Regions from separate parts of the Rhizobium pantanalense genome, predicted to be linked through region 3. Evidence: predicted binding sites of a transcription regulator. Region 3 holds the regulator's gene; each other region holds the start of a gene.
The links. The regulator PhoB, encoded in region 3, activates phosphate uptake and scavenging genes when phosphate is short. The targets are predictions, from matches to a motif close to TGTCATNNANCTGTCAT.
Positions count from the first base shown of each region.

Region 1: PH558_RS05515 (LTA synthase family protein) is a predicted target of PhoB. The motif match lies at 2,204-2,220, and genes of this name have one in related genera.
Region 2: PH558_RS32100 (acetoacetate decarboxylase) is a predicted target of PhoB. The motif match lies at 3,056-3,072, and genes of this name have one in related genera.

Region 1 is NZ_JAQJCH010000001.1:1,155,624-1,161,393, forward strand. Features, by position in the region: gene PH558_RS05510 (DUF1003 domain-containing protein) at 1-88, opposite strand, end outside; gene PH558_RS05515 (LTA synthase family protein) at 237-2,168, opposite strand; gene PH558_RS05520 (NAD+ synthase) at 2,358-4,037, shown strand; gene PH558_RS05525 (TolB family protein) at 4,066-4,893, shown strand; gene PH558_RS05530 (ankyrin repeat domain-containing protein) at 5,058-5,770, shown strand, end outside.
Region 2 is NZ_JAQJCH010000019.1:11,126-16,895, reverse strand. Features, by position in the region: gene PH558_RS32115 (class I SAM-dependent methyltransferase) at 244-1,023, shown strand; gene ppk2 (polyphosphate kinase 2) at 1,125-2,039, opposite strand; gene PH558_RS32105 (3-hydroxybutyrate dehydrogenase) at 2,137-2,925, opposite strand; gene PH558_RS32100 (acetoacetate decarboxylase) at 3,131-3,877, shown strand; gene PH558_RS32095 (patatin-like phospholipase family protein) at 3,914-5,071, shown strand; gene PH558_RS32090 (CGNR zinc finger domain-containing protein) at 5,186-5,770, opposite strand, start outside.
Region 3 is NZ_JAQJCH010000003.1:140,446-146,215, reverse strand. Features, by position in the region: gene pstC (phosphate ABC transporter permease subunit PstC) at 1-253, shown strand, start outside; gene pstA (phosphate ABC transporter permease PstA) at 250-1,584, shown strand; gene pstB (phosphate ABC transporter ATP-binding protein PstB) at 1,600-2,415, shown strand; gene phoU (phosphate signaling complex protein PhoU) at 2,467-3,180, shown strand; gene phoB (phosphate regulon transcriptional regulator PhoB) at 3,212-3,895, shown strand; gene PH558_RS10065 (GcrA family cell cycle regulator) at 4,089-4,616, opposite strand; gene PH558_RS10060 (aspartate aminotransferase family protein) at 5,042-5,770, shown strand, end outside.

The sequences.
Region 1 (5,770 bases), on a different contig from region 3:
CCTTTTTGAGAACGCGCTTTTCGATATCGCCGAGCTGATCGGCCGTCTTATCGAAATGCAGATGAACGAAGTTGGGAAGATTATGCATTGGGAGGGCTCCGAGGTCCAAGTGGCATTGAATGCAACTATTCGACCAACGGGCAAAAATGCAACGAGGGAAGGGTTTCAAACTCGATTACGCATGGAGCGTATGTGGCCACCGCAAACCGCAGTGTGAACCGTAGCCCACGGACGCCCTAGCTATTCTCATGGCCCATCAACTCCGCATGCGACGGAAAGAAGCGTTCCAGCCCATATTGGTGACCGAACATCATGTCGTGCTGCAGATAGCGATAGTCGCGCACGGTCGGGTCCAGCTCCTGCTCCTTGCGCGCCCAATCGGGGAAGGTCTGGTTGTCGCGGGTTGCCAGCTGATAGCGGTCGACGATGTTGTATTTCTTCTGCAGGCGGCCGAGAAAGCCCGTGTAGAATGGATGTTCGTAGCCGGCGGTTTTCAGCAAGTGATACGGTAGTTGTGAGGGGCTGATGGTACCGATGTCCTTGCGAACGCCCTTCTTGCTCGACCAGACGACGAGCGGCGTTTCGTGCTCCTTCTTCATGACGTCGAGCGGCGCCTTGCGGGTTGCCACCTGCTGCGGCATGTAGCCGGTGTTCGGATAGACGTTGGCGAGCGGCGGCAGATGATCGCCCCAGAGGACGATGATGGTTTCGCGGTCGCGCTTTTCGGCCCAATCCATCAGCATCTTCAGGCTGTCATCGGCTTCGCGGACGCCCTGTGCATAGGTAGCGAGCGCTGCACGGTCATCGTCGTTCAAATTGCCGGCAATACCGACGGTATTCTCAGCATAGCGGTCGGCTTCGTAAGGTCCATGTCCCTGAAGAGTGACCGCGAAGAAGAAGAAGGGACGCTCGGCGGCGTCTCCTTCGCTCATGATTTCCTTCATAAGGGAGTCGTCGGCGGCGAACATGCCGCGCTTGTCCATGGGCGGCAAAGTCTCCTGGGTATGAAATTCTTCGAAGCCGAAAGCTCGGTAGACTTCGTTACGGTTCCAAAACCAGCCGCTGAAGGGATGGAGCGCGCGCGTCATATAGCCTTCGCCGCGGAAGAAAGTGGCAAGCGACGGCAGCGGGCGGCGGACATATTGCTGATAGGGAATGCTGCCATAAGGCAGGAAGGCGTTGGAAAAGCCCGTCAGTGCCTCGAACTCGACATTGGCGGTCATGCCGCCGAATTCCGGCGAAAAGACATATCCGGATTGTCTGGCGCGGATCGTCGGCATCGGGTCCGGTGTGAAGGTGATGTTGGAAAGCCGCGTCGGATCCCAAAGGGATTCGCTCATCAGCATGATCACGTCGGGCTTTTGGCGCGGACCGGAAAGATAGCCGTAGTTTCTCGCGGGCATGGCGTCGATGGCGCCGGGGCCGTATCCGGCCGGTGACTTGACGTCCGCCATGGGCAGGTTCAGCGCGAAGGCGAGGGTGAAGCCGTTATGGTTGTAATTTTCCGTCTGATCCCAGACGATCGGAATGATGCCCAGTTTCTCGCGAAGGAGGGAATATTGAGTGGGGTCCATCTGCGAGGCGAAAAGTGCTGCCAGCGGCAGGCAGACCGAAAGCCGGCCGAAGCGCTCTTTTCGCGAAAGCGCGACCGTGTGGCTCCGGATATAGCGCCAGAACAGGATTATGGCACCGGTGCCGGCGATGATGCCGATTGCCAGTGCAATCGCCGTCCAAGGGCGATCACGCACCATGATCGGCATCAGCTCCATAATCTGCCGCCCGAACAAGAAGTCCGAAGGGTAGAGCGGATCGGAGAGAAAATTCTGCTTCTGGTTCGAAATGAAGGCCGGTATGAGCAGCAGCGGCGCGACGATCAAAGCGGATAGATGCGCGCGACCGATCAGGGCATCCAGCGCCAGCATGGCCAGCATGACAACGCCGATGGTGGCGAGGCCGGGGCGGGACGGGGAAAGGAGATAGGTCCAAGCCGAGGCGAATTCGCCCCGTGCGACCCATTCGATCGTCATGACGATGGACAGGGAGCAAAGCAGGGTCAGCGCGAGGCTCAGAAGCAGGCGCAGAGCGGCAGACTTTTGTCTTGCCGCGCTGATCTTCTGGAAAAGGGCAAGCTTGCCCGCTAAGGCGGACTCGATGACCAATGCGACCAATGCTGTCTCCAAAAGCTACAAAGTATTCATATAAGTGTCACGCTTCTGTCATGAATGCTGCATGAACCGCAAGGCTGGCTTAGTATTTTTCCGGGCAAAAATACCTCCTATGCGCGTGGTGCGATCTTTGATGCGTGTGCGGGAAGGAAGGCGGTTGCGGAAGAAAGATGGCATCGCTAAATGTATGGCATGACAGAGCAAAGCCAGATTACCAACACCATCCGCATCGCCGTCGCGCAGCTCAATCCGACGGTCGGCGACGTCTCCGGCAATCTCGCCAAGGCGCGTGACGCCCGCGCCGAAGCCGCGCGCGAAGGCGCGCAGATCGTCCTGCTGACGGAATTGTTCATTTCCGGCTATCCGCCGGAAGATCTCGTGCTGAAGCCGGCCTTCATCCGCGCCTGCTGGAAAGCGGTGGAAGCTCTCGCCGCCGATACGACCGATGGCGGCCCCGGCGTGATCATCGGCTTTCCCCGGCAGGACGAGACGGGCCGCTACAATTCGATTGCCGTGCTCGATGGCGGCAAGGTGATTGCGGTTCGTGACAAGGTAGACCTACCGAACTACGGCGAGTTCGACGAGAAGCGCGTATTCGACCAGGGCGCTATGCCCGGTCCGGTCAATTTCCGCGGCGTGCGGCTGGGTATCCCCATCTGCGAGGACATCTGGGGCGAGCTCGGTGTCTGCGAGACGCTTGCTGAGAGCGGTGCGGAAATCCTTCTCTCGCCGAATGGTTCGCCTTACTATCGCGGCAAGGTCGACGTGCGCCATCAGGTCGTGCTGAAACAGGTCATCGAGACGGGCCTGCCGATGATCTATGCCGCGCAACTCGGCGGCCAGGATGAACTGGTTTTCGATGGCGCCAGCTTCGGTTTCAACGCCGACAAGACACTGGCCTTCCAGATGAGCCAGTTCGAGACCGCGCTTGCAGTGACGACCTGGAAGAAGAACGGCGATGGCTGGCACTGCGCCGAAGGCCCGATGGCCCATATCCCGGAGGGCGAAGAGGCGGATTATCGCGCCTGCCTGCTGGGCTTCCGCGACTATGTCAACAAGAACGGCTTCAAGTCGGTCGTGCTTGGCCTCTCCGGCGGTATCGACTCGGCGATCTGCGCGGCGATCGCGGTCGACGCGCTCGGCGAAGAGCGCGTGCGCACTGTCATGTTGCCCTATCGCTATACGTCGCAGGATTCGTTGAAGGATGCGGCCGATTGCGCCAAGGCGCTTGGCTGCCGTTACGATATCGTGCCGATCGAGGATCCTGTAACGGGCTTCACTTCGGCTCTATCCGATCTCTTCGAAGGCACCGAGAGCGGCATTACCGAGGAAAACCTTCAGAGTCGCGCCCGCGGCACTATCCTGATGGCGATCTCCAACAAGTTCGGCTCGATGGTGGTGACGACGGGCAACAAGTCGGAAATGTCGGTTGGCTATGCCACGCTCTATGGAGACATGAACGGCGGCTTCAACCCCATCAAGGATCTCTACAAGATGCAGGTCTATGCGCTGTCGCGTTGGCGCAACCTGCATGTGCCGCCGGGCGCGCTCGGTCCTTCAGGCGAGGTGATCCCCCATAACATCATCGACAAGGCGCCTTCGGCGGAATTGAGGCCGAACCAGACAGACCAGGATTCACTGCCGCCCTATCCGGTGCTCGACGATATCCTCGAATGCCTGGTGGAGAAGGAAATGTCGGTCGAGGAAATCGTGGCGCGCGGCCATGATGTTGCGACCGTACATCGCATCGAGCATCTGCTCTATCTCGCAGAATACAAGCGCCGCCAGTCGGCGCCGGGCGTGAAGATCACCAAGAAGAATTTCGGTCGCGACCGTCGCTATCCGATCACCAATCGGTTCCGCGATCGCTGATCGCGCCTCCGACAAAGGAAGAGGACGAATGCGCAGCTCGGTCGAGATCTATAACATTCGCACGGGTGAGAACCGGGTTGTTTGGCAGACGGATGAACTGGTCGAGGCACCGAACTATTCGCCCGACGGACGCTATCTGCTGCTGAACGGCGACGGTCTGCTTTACCGTTTATCGCTGGATGGCGACGCCGGGATCGTGCAGGTCGATACCGGTTTCGCCACCCGATGCAACAACGATCACGGCATCTCGCCCGACGGCTCGCAGATTGCCATTTCCGACAAGACGGAGCACGGCAAGGCTTGCATCTATGTTCTGCCAGCAGAGGGCGGCACTCCAAGGCAGGTGACGACCAATCTGCCGTCCTACTGGCATGGCTGGTCGCCGGACGGAAAGCGCTTCTCCTATTGCGGCATCCGCAACGATGTCTTCGACATCTATACGATCTCGATCGATGGCGGCGAGGAGACGCGCCTGACGCATGGGGAGGGCCGCAATGACGGGCCTGATTTCTCCGCTGATGGCCAATGGATCTACTTCAATTCGAGCCGCACCGGTCTGATGCAGATCTGGCGCATCCATCCCGATGGCACCGGCCTGGAGCAGGTGACCCACGACAATTATGGCAACTGGTTCGCCCATCCGTCGCCTAGGAACGACAAGGTGGTGCTGATCTCCTACGATCCCGAGGTCTTCGATCATCCGCGCGATCTGAATGTCCGCATGCGGCTGATGGATATGGATGGCGGCAATCTGACGACGCTGTTCGAGCTCTTTGGCGGGCAGGGATCGATCAACGTGCCGAACTGGTCACCGGATGGTGATGCGTTTGCCTATGTGCGTTACCAGCCGGCCTGACCTCTGGACAGATCGCAACCGCCGCGATAGATCTGGATGCGTTCTCAGGGCGCATCCGATCCGCGGGAAGGGCCAAGCCCACCTGATGCATATAAAGTGAGACTGCCACACCTCTTTTCAGTCTGTGGGCGCGGATACCGGACGTAAATGGAAGGAGGTCTATCGTGACCACGCGCTCTTTGGCTGTCGACGCCACTCTCGATTCCCTGAAAAAGCAGGCCAAGTCTTTCCTCAAGGCCGTACAAGCCGGTGATGCTTCGGCGTGCAGCCGCGTTGCGCCCTATTTTGCCAACGTCGCCGATGTGGGATTGCAGGACATTCAGCTCGTTCTTGCCCGCGAATTCGGCTTCTCCAGCTGGACGAAGCTCAAGGCGCATCTGGAGAGCGGCGACCGCAAGCATATTCCAGGGGACCAGCTCGCCAACCGTTTTCTGTCGCTGGCGACGGTCTCGTACTTTGCCAATATTCCCGCCGATCCCGCACGCTTCGATGAGGCGCTAAGACTGCTTGAAGCCCATCCGGAGATTGCCGACGAAAGCATTCACATCGCTGCTGCGCTCGGCGATGCCGACCGCGTAGGTCGCTGGCTCGATCGTCAGCCACAGCTTCTCGATCGAAAAGGCGGGCCGCATGATCTAACTCCGCTGATGTGCGCCGCATACGCTCGCGTGCCGGGTCGATCCAGCCTGCCGGCGGCCCGCGAGCTGGTCAGGCGCGGGGCCGATGTCAACGCCTTCTTCCTCGATGCCGGTCAGTATCGCTTCACGGTTTTGACCGGCGTCTTCGGCGAAGGCGAGGCGGGGAAGGAGCGCCAGCCGCCGCATCCGGAATGCGAGGCATTCGCGCGGCTGCTGCTCGACGCCGGCGCCGAAGCCAA
Region 2 (5,770 bases), on a different contig from region 3:
GCGGTTCGGTACTGGCCCAATATAGGTCGGACTATCCAACTAGCGCATGACTATCCGGAATACGACAGAAAGGTCGCTATATCCGTGAGTGGCGCTCGCCGTGACGCCCTACCACCCCAATTTTCGAGAGCTTCCGGCTTCGCTGTCGCGGTCATGCAGAAATGGGGCGTTTCTTGATCGACCGGTTCTAACCGATGAGCAGGCGGAGGCGAAATGCATGAAGAAAACCAATGAGGTTTACATTTGAAATCGGGCGTTCGAAAATTTGTGTTTCGCGATCTTCAGAAAATCGATGGTTACATCGACCCACCGGATGCGCTTGTCTTCCTGTCTTTGATCGAAAAGCAAAGACAGGAGAAACTTTACGGCGGTCTCGCCGAAATCGGGGTCTATTACGGGCGGTCCTATTTTTTGTTGCGCAAGATCAGTGCACCTGACGACAATGTGCTTGCGATCGACCTTTTCGACATAGAAGCGGATGGTGCGCAATATCAACGCTTCCTTGACAACGGAAGATCACTGGGCATTCCCGTTGATGAGGACCTTGTCATAACAGGCGATAGCACCGGGCTCGATCCGCAGGCCATCATCGATAGGGTTGGGCAGGTTCGTTTTTTCAGTATCGATGGAGGACATTTGCTTCGCCACATCGTTGCCGACAGCCGGTTGGCGAAGAGCGTACTGGCCGATCACGGCATCATCGCCTTCGACGATACGTTCAATCCCGCCTGGCCGGAGGTCACGGTGGGCGTTTCGGATTTTCTGCGCAGAAACAGCGATACCTTTGCCGCCTTCTGCATGACGAAGTATAAGACCTATGTCTGCCGACGCGACTTTCATGAGCTCTATCGAGCCGCGCTTGACCAGGCACGGCATCTTCTGCCGTTCGAGCACGCGGAGATGGATTTTCTCGGCTCGAAAGTCCTCAGGCTGCACAATCCCATCAACCGGAGGGTTGCCTATGAGCTTCTACAGCGGCTGGGCTTGGGAGCGATATCCGAATGGGCCTATCGCTCAGCCTGACCTTGAGCCGGCCCGGCTTGCCGGTTGGCGGAATTAGCGCGATTTCGTTTTTCAAGTAATTCGAGGGGCCCGCCGGAGGCGGACCCCTCATCGGTCCCTGATCAGTAGATTTCGGGCACATACATCTCCGGCGGGACCGGCGTACGGTGATAGTCTGCATTGCGCATACGTTCCGGCAGCACGATTTCCGGCTTCGGTACGCTTTCGTAGGGGATCTGGCCCAGAAGATGGGCGATGCAGTTGAGGCGCGCCTTCTTCTTGTCGACGGCATGGACGACCCACCACGGCGCTTCCGGAATATGGGTGCGCTCCAGCATCTCTTCCTTGGCCTTGGTGTACTCTTCCCAGTGCACGCGGCTTTGCAGGTCCATCGGTGAAAGCTTCCACTGCTTCAGCGGGTCCTGGATGCGCATGTTGAAGCGGAATTCCTGTTCCTCATCGGTGATCGAGAACCAGTATTTCAGGAGAATGATGCCGGAGCGAACCAGCATGCGCTCGAAATCCGGTACGGAGCGGAAGAACTCTTCCAGCTCCTCAGGCGAGCAGAAGCCCATGACGCGTTCGACACCGGCGCGGTTATACCAGCTGCGATCGAACAGCACCATTTCGCCTGCCGTCGGCAGGTGTGCGGCATAGCGCTGGAAATACCACTGGTGCCGCTCGCGTTCGGTCGGAGCGGGGAGTGCGACCACGCGGCAGACGCGCGGGTTGAGGCGCTGGGTGACACGCTTGATGGCGCCGCCCTTGCCGGCGGAATCGCGGCCCTCGAACAGCACGACGACCTTGAGTTTCTTGTATTGCACCCAATCCTGCAGGCGCACGAGCTCATGCTGGAGGCGGAAAAGCTCGCGGAAATAGACCCGCCGGTCAAGCGTCGCCTCGCTCTCGCTGATGAGGCCCTCGGCGACCAGCTCGTCGAGCCGATCCTCTTCGAGCTGCATCTCCAGCTCTTCGTCGAAGCTGTCGACGATCTCATCCTTGATGCGGCTGAACGGGTCCTGGTTCTCTTCGGTCATTGTGTGCCTCCTGCGCTATTTTCATCTTGTCTCCGCAATCCTGGGGCTGCAGAGAGCCGGCACCCGGCTCAAGCATGTGCCGGCCGTGGCTTCGGTATTATTCGGCAGTCCAGCCGCCGTCGACGGAAAGCGTCGTGCCGGTAATCTGCTTGGCGGCATCGCCGCAGAGAAAGACAGCAATGGCAGCCACTTCGTCGACGGTCACGAATTCCTTCGTCGGCTGGGCGGCCAAAAGCACGTCATGCTTGACCTGCTCTTCCGTCATGTTGCGTGCCTTCATGGTCTCGGGGATCTGCTTCTCGACGAGCGGCGTCCAGACATAGCCGGGCGCGATGGAGTTGACGGTCACGCCGTTCTGAGCGGCTTCCAGTGCGATCGTTTTGGTGAGACCGGTAATGCCGTGCTTGGCCGAAACATATGCAGACTTGAAAGGCGAGGCGACGAGGGCATGCGCCGAGGACGTATTGATGATGCGGCCCCATTTGCGCGCCTTCATGCCGGGGATGGCGGCCTTGATGGCGTAGAAGGCGGCAAGCAGGTTGATGCGGATGATCGCTTCCCACTTGTCGTCGGGAAATTCCTCGATCGGAGCGACGAACTGGATGCCGGCGTTGTTGACGAGAATATCGAGGCTACCGAAGGCTTCCTCGGCTTCACGCACCATGGCAGTGACTTCTTCGCCATTCATCATATTGGCGGCGGAGTAGCGGCACTTCACGCCGAAATCGGCTTCGATGCCAGCGCGTTCCTTTTCGATCGCATCGGCATCGCCAAGGCCGTTGATCGTCACGTTCGCGCCCTCGGCGGCAAAGGCACGGGCGATCGCAAGCCCGATGCCGCTCGTCGAACCGGTGACCAGCGCATTCTTCGAAGTCAACGAACCCATGATGCAACTCCTGCAATGTCTATGACATGGTTGAGTAAATGGAAAAGGCTGAGATGAGCGCACACTGCCAGCCTCGTATGTCGCTTTGATAACAGTGCGGTTTCGCCTCTCGCCGCAACCCTTCGACAGCTGACACTTCACTGTCATGCAACCATGCAAGTTTTCGCTCCGGTACCGGCGATTTCCTCCAACGACGGAATATACGATGAAGGTCGAAGACATTCTCAAGCATGCCTATGCGATGCCGCTGACCAACCCCTCCTATCCTCCCGGGCCCTATCGGTTCTTCGATCGCGAATACATCATCATCACCTACCGGACCTCGCGCGAAGCGCTTGAGGCGGTCGTGCCCGCGCCGCTCGAAATCGACGAGCCGCTGGTGAAATACGAATTCATCCGCATGCCGGATTCCACTGGCTTCGGCGATTATACCGAGACCGGGCAGGTCATCCCGGTTACCTATCGCGGGCAGAAGGGCGGCTATGTTCACTCCATGTATCTCGATGACGATGCGCCGATCACCGGTGGCCGCGAGATCTGGGGCTTTCCGAAGAAGCTCGCCAGCCCGAAGATCGTCAACGAGGGCGAGGTCATCGTCGGCACGCTGCATTACGGCAGCGTTCTCTGTGCTACGGGGACGATGGGTTACAAGCACAAGCCGATCGACCAGGGACCGCTTCTATCCGCTCTCTCGGAACCTAACTTCCTGATCAAGATCGTGCCGCATGTCGATGCCACCCCGCGCATCTGCGAGCTTGTGCGCTATTACTTGACCGATATCACCATCAAGGAAGCCTGGACTTCGCCGGCTGCCCTCGATCTTCGGCCGCATGTCATGGCCGACGTCGCACGGCTGCCTGTGCTGGAAGTGGTTTCCGCGGTTCATTTCACCGCCGATCTGACGCTCGGCCTCGGCGAAGTCGTTCACGACTATCTGGCAGAGCGCAGATAACCAAACCTCATTGCTATTTCATGCTGGAGACGGACCGTGCTTGAACGAAACACCAAGGCCGCAGCCCCGACCATCCCGGAAATTGCCACGCAATATGATCGCGTCGCCCTGGTTTTCCAAGGGGGCGGGGCGCTCGGCGCCTATCAGGCCGGCGTCTATCAGGCGCTTGCCGAAGCGGGTTGCGAGCCGACCTGGCTTTCGGGTGTGTCGATCGGCGCGGTCAATGCCGCGATCATCGCCGGCAACGAGCCCAGCCGGCGCCTGCAGCGTTTGGAGCAGTTCTGGCAGATCATTTCCGGCCGCAAGATCTGGGCCTATACGCCCGAAGGTGATTTCTTCCGCGATATCCGTAATCGCACCAGTTCCTGGATGACGATGACCATGGGCCAGCCCGGCTTCTTCAAGCCGCGCTTTCCCAATCCCTGGTTCGAACTGCCGGGCGCAGAGGGCGCCACTAGCTTCTATGACTCGGCAGAGCTCAAGAAGACTCTGGAGATGCTCATCGATTTCGACGTGCTGAATGACGGCAAGAAGCGTTTCAGTGTCGGCGCGGTGAATGTGCGCACCGGCAACTTTGTCTATTTCGACACCGACAACATTCGCATCGGCCCTGAGCACATCATGGCGAGCGGCGCCCTGCCACCCGCCTTGCCGTCCATCCGCATCGAGGGCGAATATTACTGGGACGGCGGCATCGTCTCCAACACGCCGCTGCAATATCTGCTCGATCAGGAAGAAGACCGCAGTTCGCTGGTCTTCCAGGTGGATCTCTTCAGCGCCCGCGGCGTCCTGCCGCGCAGCATGCCGGATGTCCTGTCGCGTCACAAGGACATCATGTATTCGAGCCGCACGCGGCAGAACACCGACAACTTCAAGCGAATTCACGGGCTGAAGATGAAGCTCCTGGGTGCGTTGAAGCGTGTTCCGAAGGATCAGCTGACACCGGAAGAAGAAGAGCTGATTGCGGATTATTCCGATGCCGGCGTCGTCAACATCGTGCATCTGATCTATCAGCACAAGAATTACGAAGGTCACGCCAAGGATTACGAGTTCTCGGGCACATCGATGCGCGAGCATTGGGACATGGGCCTCGAAGATACCAAGCGCACGCTGCGCCATACCGACTGGCTGCTGCCACCCTTCAGCGACGATGCCGTCGCCATTCACGATCTTCACAGGGAAGACCCGGCCTGAGCCGATAGTTGCCCTTCGGCCCGACTTTAGCGATGATCAGGCCGGAGCGAGCTGCGCCTAGCTCCGGCTGATTTCATGGTTCCTGCAAAACCCCTATCTTTTGCAGGACTGGTGTCAGCTCTGCTTGAGCCGGTGCCGATGCGCCGCCTGTTTGGCGCGATTGCCGCACATCGCCATGCTGCACCAGCGTCTGCGGTGACCGCGCGTGTGGTCGACGAAGAGCAAGGTGCATGCGTGGCCTTCGCAGGCTTTCACATCGGAGAAATCCTCGGTGCAGACAAAACGCCCCAGCGCTTCGCCGATCGGCAATAGCAGCGATTCCGGTGACCGCCATTTCCGCATCGGCTGAAAACCGAGCCCTTCTCCGCCGGATGGTCTTGCGACGATCCGACCAAAACCTTCGTCGCGTTCCAGCAGGCGATTCAGTGGCTCCAGATCGCTCAAAGCATCCGATGTGAGCGGTTTTCCCTTGTGGGAGTTTACGAAAGCCCTGAACCATTCGCGCAGGTTTCTTGCCTGATCGGCGACCTTGTCGAGTTCGCCGGGCAGCGCCCGTTCGCGCATGACATCGAGCGTCTCACGAGGCACTAGGCCCGCCTGTTCCAGCCAGCGAAGCAAGCCCTCCCCATCGTCAATCCAGTCGATCGGCACATCCACCGGCGTTGCGACCGAATTGAGGAAATCCAGTCCCAGCGTATC
Region 3 (5,770 bases):
GTCGCGGGCGATCGGCGAAACTATGATCGTGGTGCTGGCCGCAGGCGTTGCCGCGCGCATGCAGCTCGATCCCTTCGAGCCGATGACGACGGTCACCGTGAAGATCGTCAATCAGCTGACCGGCGATCTGGAGTTCACCTCGCCGCAGACGCTCGTCGCCTTCGCTCTCGGGATCACCCTGTTCTGCCTGACGCTGTGCCTCAACGTCTATGCGCTCTACATCGTCCGTCGATACAGGGAGCAATACGAATGAGCGACGTCGTATCCTCCTCTCAGCTCAACATGCCGCGCGGGCTGACGCCGGGTGCATCCGTGCACCGCGATATCGGCATCAAGCGGCGTTATGCTGCCGAACGCCGCTTCCGCGCCTATGGGATGACCGCCGTCATCTTCGGTCTCGTCTTCCTTATGATCCTGGTCTCGACCGTGGTCCGTACAGGCTATACCGCCTTCGTTCAGACCTCGATTACCCTACCGATCGAATTCTCCGAGAAGGTGATCGACCCGGCGGGTAAGCGCACGAGCGATCCGAAGGTGCTGATATCGGCCAACTACCCGGTTCTGGTCCGCGATGCACTGGTGAAGGCGCTTGGCATCGATCCGGGCAACCGTGCGCTCGTTCGCGAGGCGACGGCGATGGTGTCGGACGGCGCCAGGATCGCGCTGCGGGACAGGGTCGTCGTCAATCCCTCGATCATCGGAACGACGCAGAACGTCACCTTCCTCGCCAGCGCCAATATCGATTCCGCCAACAAAGGCCAGATCGATCTGAAGGTCGACGAGAAGGATCGAAAGGTGTCCGACCGTCAGGTCGCGTGGATGAAGAAACTCAGCGAAAGCGGCGCGCTTTACAAGGCCTTCAACAGCGGCCTCTTCGTATCGGGCAATTCGAGCCGGCCGGAAGCCGCCGGGCTCGGCGTCGCGCTGATCGGCTCGTTCTACCTGATGCTGACCGTTCTCGTACTTGCCTTGCCGGTCGGAGTCGCGGCGTCGATCTATCTGGAGGAGTTCGCGCAGAAGAACCGGCTGACGGATCTGATTGAGGTCAACATCAACAATCTCGCTGCCGTCCCCTCGATCGTCTACGGCCTGCTGGGCCTCTCGATCTTCATCAACATGATGGGTCTGCCGCGCTCGGCCTCGCTGGTCGGCGGTCTCGTGCTGAGCCTGATGACGCTGCCGATGATCATTATCGCCACACGCTCGGCGCTGCGGGCCGTGCCGCCGTCGATCCGCAGCGCGGCGCTCGGGCTTGGGGCTTCGCGGATGCAGATGGTCTTCCATCATGTGTTGCCGCTTGCGATGCCCGGCATTCTGACAGGCACGATCCTGGGGCTTGCCCATGCGCTTGGCGAGACCGCGCCATTGCTTCTGATCGGCATGGTCGCCTTCGTTGCCAACTATCCGGCATCGCCGCTCGATCCTTCGACGGCGCTGCCGGTGCAGATCTACATGTGGGCGAGCGAAGCCGAGCGGGCCTTCGTCGAAAGGACATCCGGCGCCATCATTGTGCTTCTCTTCTTCCTCGTCGCGATGAACATCGGCGCCATCCTGCTGCGCCGCCGCTTCGAGCGGCGCTGGTAAGGGAGGGCGCACGAAATGAACATGATGACGGAAGCCGCCAGCGAAAGAGCCTTGGCCAAGAAGATGACGACGATCCCCTACAAGATGATCGGCCAGGATGTTTCGGTCTATTACGGCCACAAGCGGGCGCTCTTCGACGTCAATCTGAAGATCCGCGCCAATACGGTCACGGCTCTGATCGGCCCTTCAGGCTGCGGCAAGTCCACCTTCCTGCGCTGCCTCAACCGCATGAACGATACGATCGAGACTTGCCGCGTCACCGGCAAGATCACGCTCGACGATCAGGATGTCTACGACGACAGCATTGACGTGGTGGAATTGCGCGCGCGCGTCGGCATGGTCTTCCAGAAGCCCAACCCGTTTCCGAAGTCCATCTATGAGAACGTCGCCTACGGTCCGCGCATCCATGGCCTGCATCGCTCAAAGGCCGATCTCCAGCATATCGTCGAAACAAGCCTGCAGAAGGCCGGTCTCTGGGGTGAGGTGAAGGATCGCCTCCATGACGCCGGCACGAGCTTGTCGGGCGGTCAGCAGCAGCGTCTGTGCATCGCGCGCGCCGTTGCCGTCAGCCCGGAGGTCATCCTGATGGACGAGCCGTGCTCGGCGCTCGATCCGATCGCGACCGCCAAGGTCGAGGATCTCATCCACGAGCTGCGGGAGAATTTCACCATCGTCATCGTGACGCATTCCATGCAGCAGGCAGCCCGCGTCTCGCAGCGTACCGCAATGTTTCATCTCGGCCACCTGGTCGAGGAGAACGACACCGATAAGATGTTCACCAATCCCGACGATTTCCGCACGCAGGATTACATCATGGGCCGTTTTGGTTGATGATGGCAGGCGCGCGGCTCCTTTCACACAGTTCACTTTGAGGATAGAAAAATGGTCTCCACTCACATTCTGTCAGCCTATGACGAAGACCTGAAGTTCCTGACGCGCCGCATTGCTGAAATGGGCGGCCTGGCCGAGCAGATGGTTAGCGACAGCGTACGCGCTCTCGTCAACAGCGACGCGGCTCTGGCCCAGAAAGTCATCTCCGACGACGTGGTTCTCGACCATGCCGAGCGCGAAGTCGGTGACAAGGCGATCGTCACCATCGCCCGCCGCCAGCCGATGGCAGCCGACCTTCGCGAAATCATGGGATCGATCCGCATCGCTTCTGACCTGGAGCGCGTCGGCGATCTCGGAAAGAACACCGCAAAGCGCGTCATCGCCGTGCAGGGCACTGGCGTCCCCCGCCGTCTCGCCCGCGGCATCGAGCATCTCTCCGAACTGGCGCTGAGCCAGCTCAAGGAAGTTCTCGATGTCTACGCGACCCGCTCGCCCGATAAGGCGGTGTCGATCCGCGAACGTGACGAGGAAATCGACGCCATGTACACCTCGCTCTTCCGCGAGATGCTGACCTACATGATGGAAGATCCGCGCAACATCACCACCTGCACGCATCTTCTCTTCTGCGCCAAGAACATCGAGCGCATCGGCGACCACGCCACCAATATCGCCGAGACGATCTATTACATGGCGACAGGTGCTCAGCCCGAAGGCGAGCGCCCGAAGGACGATACCGCCAATACCGTCGGCGCAGTGACGGAATAATCTGGAAGCGAAGAAAGGAGACCATAGGCGCATGGTTCCGAGAGTTGCTGTTGTAGAAGACGAGGAAGCGCTCAGCGTTCTGCTGCGCTACAATCTTGAGGCCGAAGGCTTCGAGGTCGACACGATCCTCAGAGGCGATGAGGCCGAGCTGCGTCTCCAGGAGCGCATCCCCGATCTCCTGATCCTCGACTGGATGCTCCCCGGCGTATCGGGCATCGAGCTCTGCCGCCGGCTGCGTATGCGGCCGGAGACGGAGCGACTGCCGATCATCATGCTGACGGCCCGCGGCGAGGAAAGCGAGCGCGTGCGTGGGCTTTCGACCGGCGCGGACGATTATGTCGTCAAGCCGTTCTCGACGCCGGAGCTGATGGCTCGCGTCAAGGCGATGCTGCGGCGTGCCCGCCCGGAGGTTCTCTCCACGGTGCTGCGCTGCGGCGATATCGAGCTGGACCGAGAAACCCATCGCGTCCACCGCAAGAGCCGCGAAGTACGGCTGGGGCCGACGGAATTCCGCCTGCTGGAATTCCTGATGTCCTCGCCCGGCCGCGTCTTCTCGCGCTCGCAGCTGCTCGACGGCGTATGGGGTCACGATATCTACGTCGACGAACGCACTGTCGACGTCCATGTCGGCCGCCTGCGCAAGGCGCTCAATTTCTCCAATATGCAGGATGTCATCCGCACCGTTCGCGGCGCGGGCTATTCCATGGAAACCTGAGCGGTTTGCCGCTCGGGTATCACTAAAGCATGTCGCGCAAAAGTGCGTAGCGGTTTTGCGAGAACGACATGCGCCAGACGGAAAACCTAAAGCACGGGAAGCGAATCTGAAAGATCGTGACGTGCTTTAAATAGCGGCGGAAATAGAAAAACGGGCCTCGATGGGCCCGTTTCTCATTGTCTTGCTGTGACTTTCAGCCGTTGTTGCGACGGCGGTCATGCACCGGCTGGTATGCCATGCGCTGATGATAGGTGCAGTACGGCGAAGAATCCGGGCTGTCATTGCCGCAGAAGTGGAAGTCGTCCTTCAGCGGGTCGCCGACCGGCCACTTGCAGGTGCGCTCCGTCAGTTCCGTCAGGCCGAGGCGGCGAGAGATCGGAACGACGACGTTCGATGCCGGACGATACTGGATTTCATTGACGGAATCGACCTCGATCTCTTCCTTCAGCATGGTTGCGCCCTGCTGGCGGGCGACGACCGTACGGGTGGCAACGCGCGATCCGTAGGTTGCGGTGCGGGGTGCTGCTGCGCTGCGCTTCGGCGTGCGCGCCGCGGTTGCCGTGCCGCCCGCCTTCGCTCGGCCAGGAAGGTTCAGGCGGTGCACCTTGCCGATGACGGCATTACGGCTCACGCCACCGAGCTGCGCAGCGATCTGGCTGGCGCTCAACCCTTCGGACCATAGCTTTTTCAGCTTCTCGACGCGTTCGTCTGTCCAATTCATGCCCTGTCTCCGCTGTCGCGTTTCCGATGGCAGAATCCCTCACCATTGCCTCGCATGGGAACGAGGCGCGAAACGCTCTAAAATTGTGGTGACTAGTTCCGCCGCATGCAGTCTAGCAATTGCTTTTTAACCTAGTGTGAGGCTGACTCCGTGACAAGAGTCGCGAGAATCTTGAGGAATCGATTTCGAGGTTTTCCCCAACTTGCTGCCCAGGCGTGGCATTTCTGCAATAGGCGCGGCTGAACCTATCTCTTTTGCCCGCAAGCGCTATCTCGCACCTGCTAAAGCGCCAGTTTTGTTGACATCGCGGTGCAAAACATCAATAGTGCCCAGGCCGCCGCAAGGCGGCATTTTTGATTTTTTCGGACCCGTTTCATCAAATGGAAGCGATCGGTCCTTAAAGTTGTGATCGAGGAGATATGGCCATGGCCGAGACCACGCCGCTTTATGACACCTATATGCGCGCTCCGTTACGGTTCGAGCGAGGCGAGGGCGTGTGGCTGGTCACCGAAAATGGCGAGCGCTACCTCGATTTCGCAGCCGGCGTCGCGGTCAACTCGCTCGGTCACGCTCATCCCCATCTCGTCGCCGAATTGAAGGCCCAGGCCGACAAGGTCTGGCATCTGTCCAACCTTTATGAGGTGCCTGGTCAGGAGAAGCTGTCGAAGCGGCTGACGGAAGCGACCTTCGCCGACAAGGTGTTCTTCACCAATTCAGGCGCCGAGGCGCTGGAATGCGCCATCAAGACGGCGCGGCGCTATCAATTCGCCAAGGGGCATCCCGAGAAGTTCCATATCATCACCTTCGAGGGCGCCTTCCACGGCCGCACCATCGCGACCATCGCCGCAGGTGGCCAGGAGAAGTATATCGAGGGCTTCGGGCCTAAGGCACCGGGTTTCGATCAGGTGGAGTTCGGTGATCTCGATGCCGTGCGTGCCGCCATCACGGATGCGACGGCTGCGATCCTGATCGAGCCGGTCCAGGGCGAGGGCGGCATTCGTCCCGCGACCAACGAGTTTCTGCGCGGGCTGCGTGAGATCTGCGATGAGCACGGCCTGCTGCTGATCCTCGACGAAGTACAGTGTGGCGTCGGCCGCACGGGCAAGCTCTTTGCCTACGAATGGGCCGGCATCAAGCCCGATATCATGGCGGTC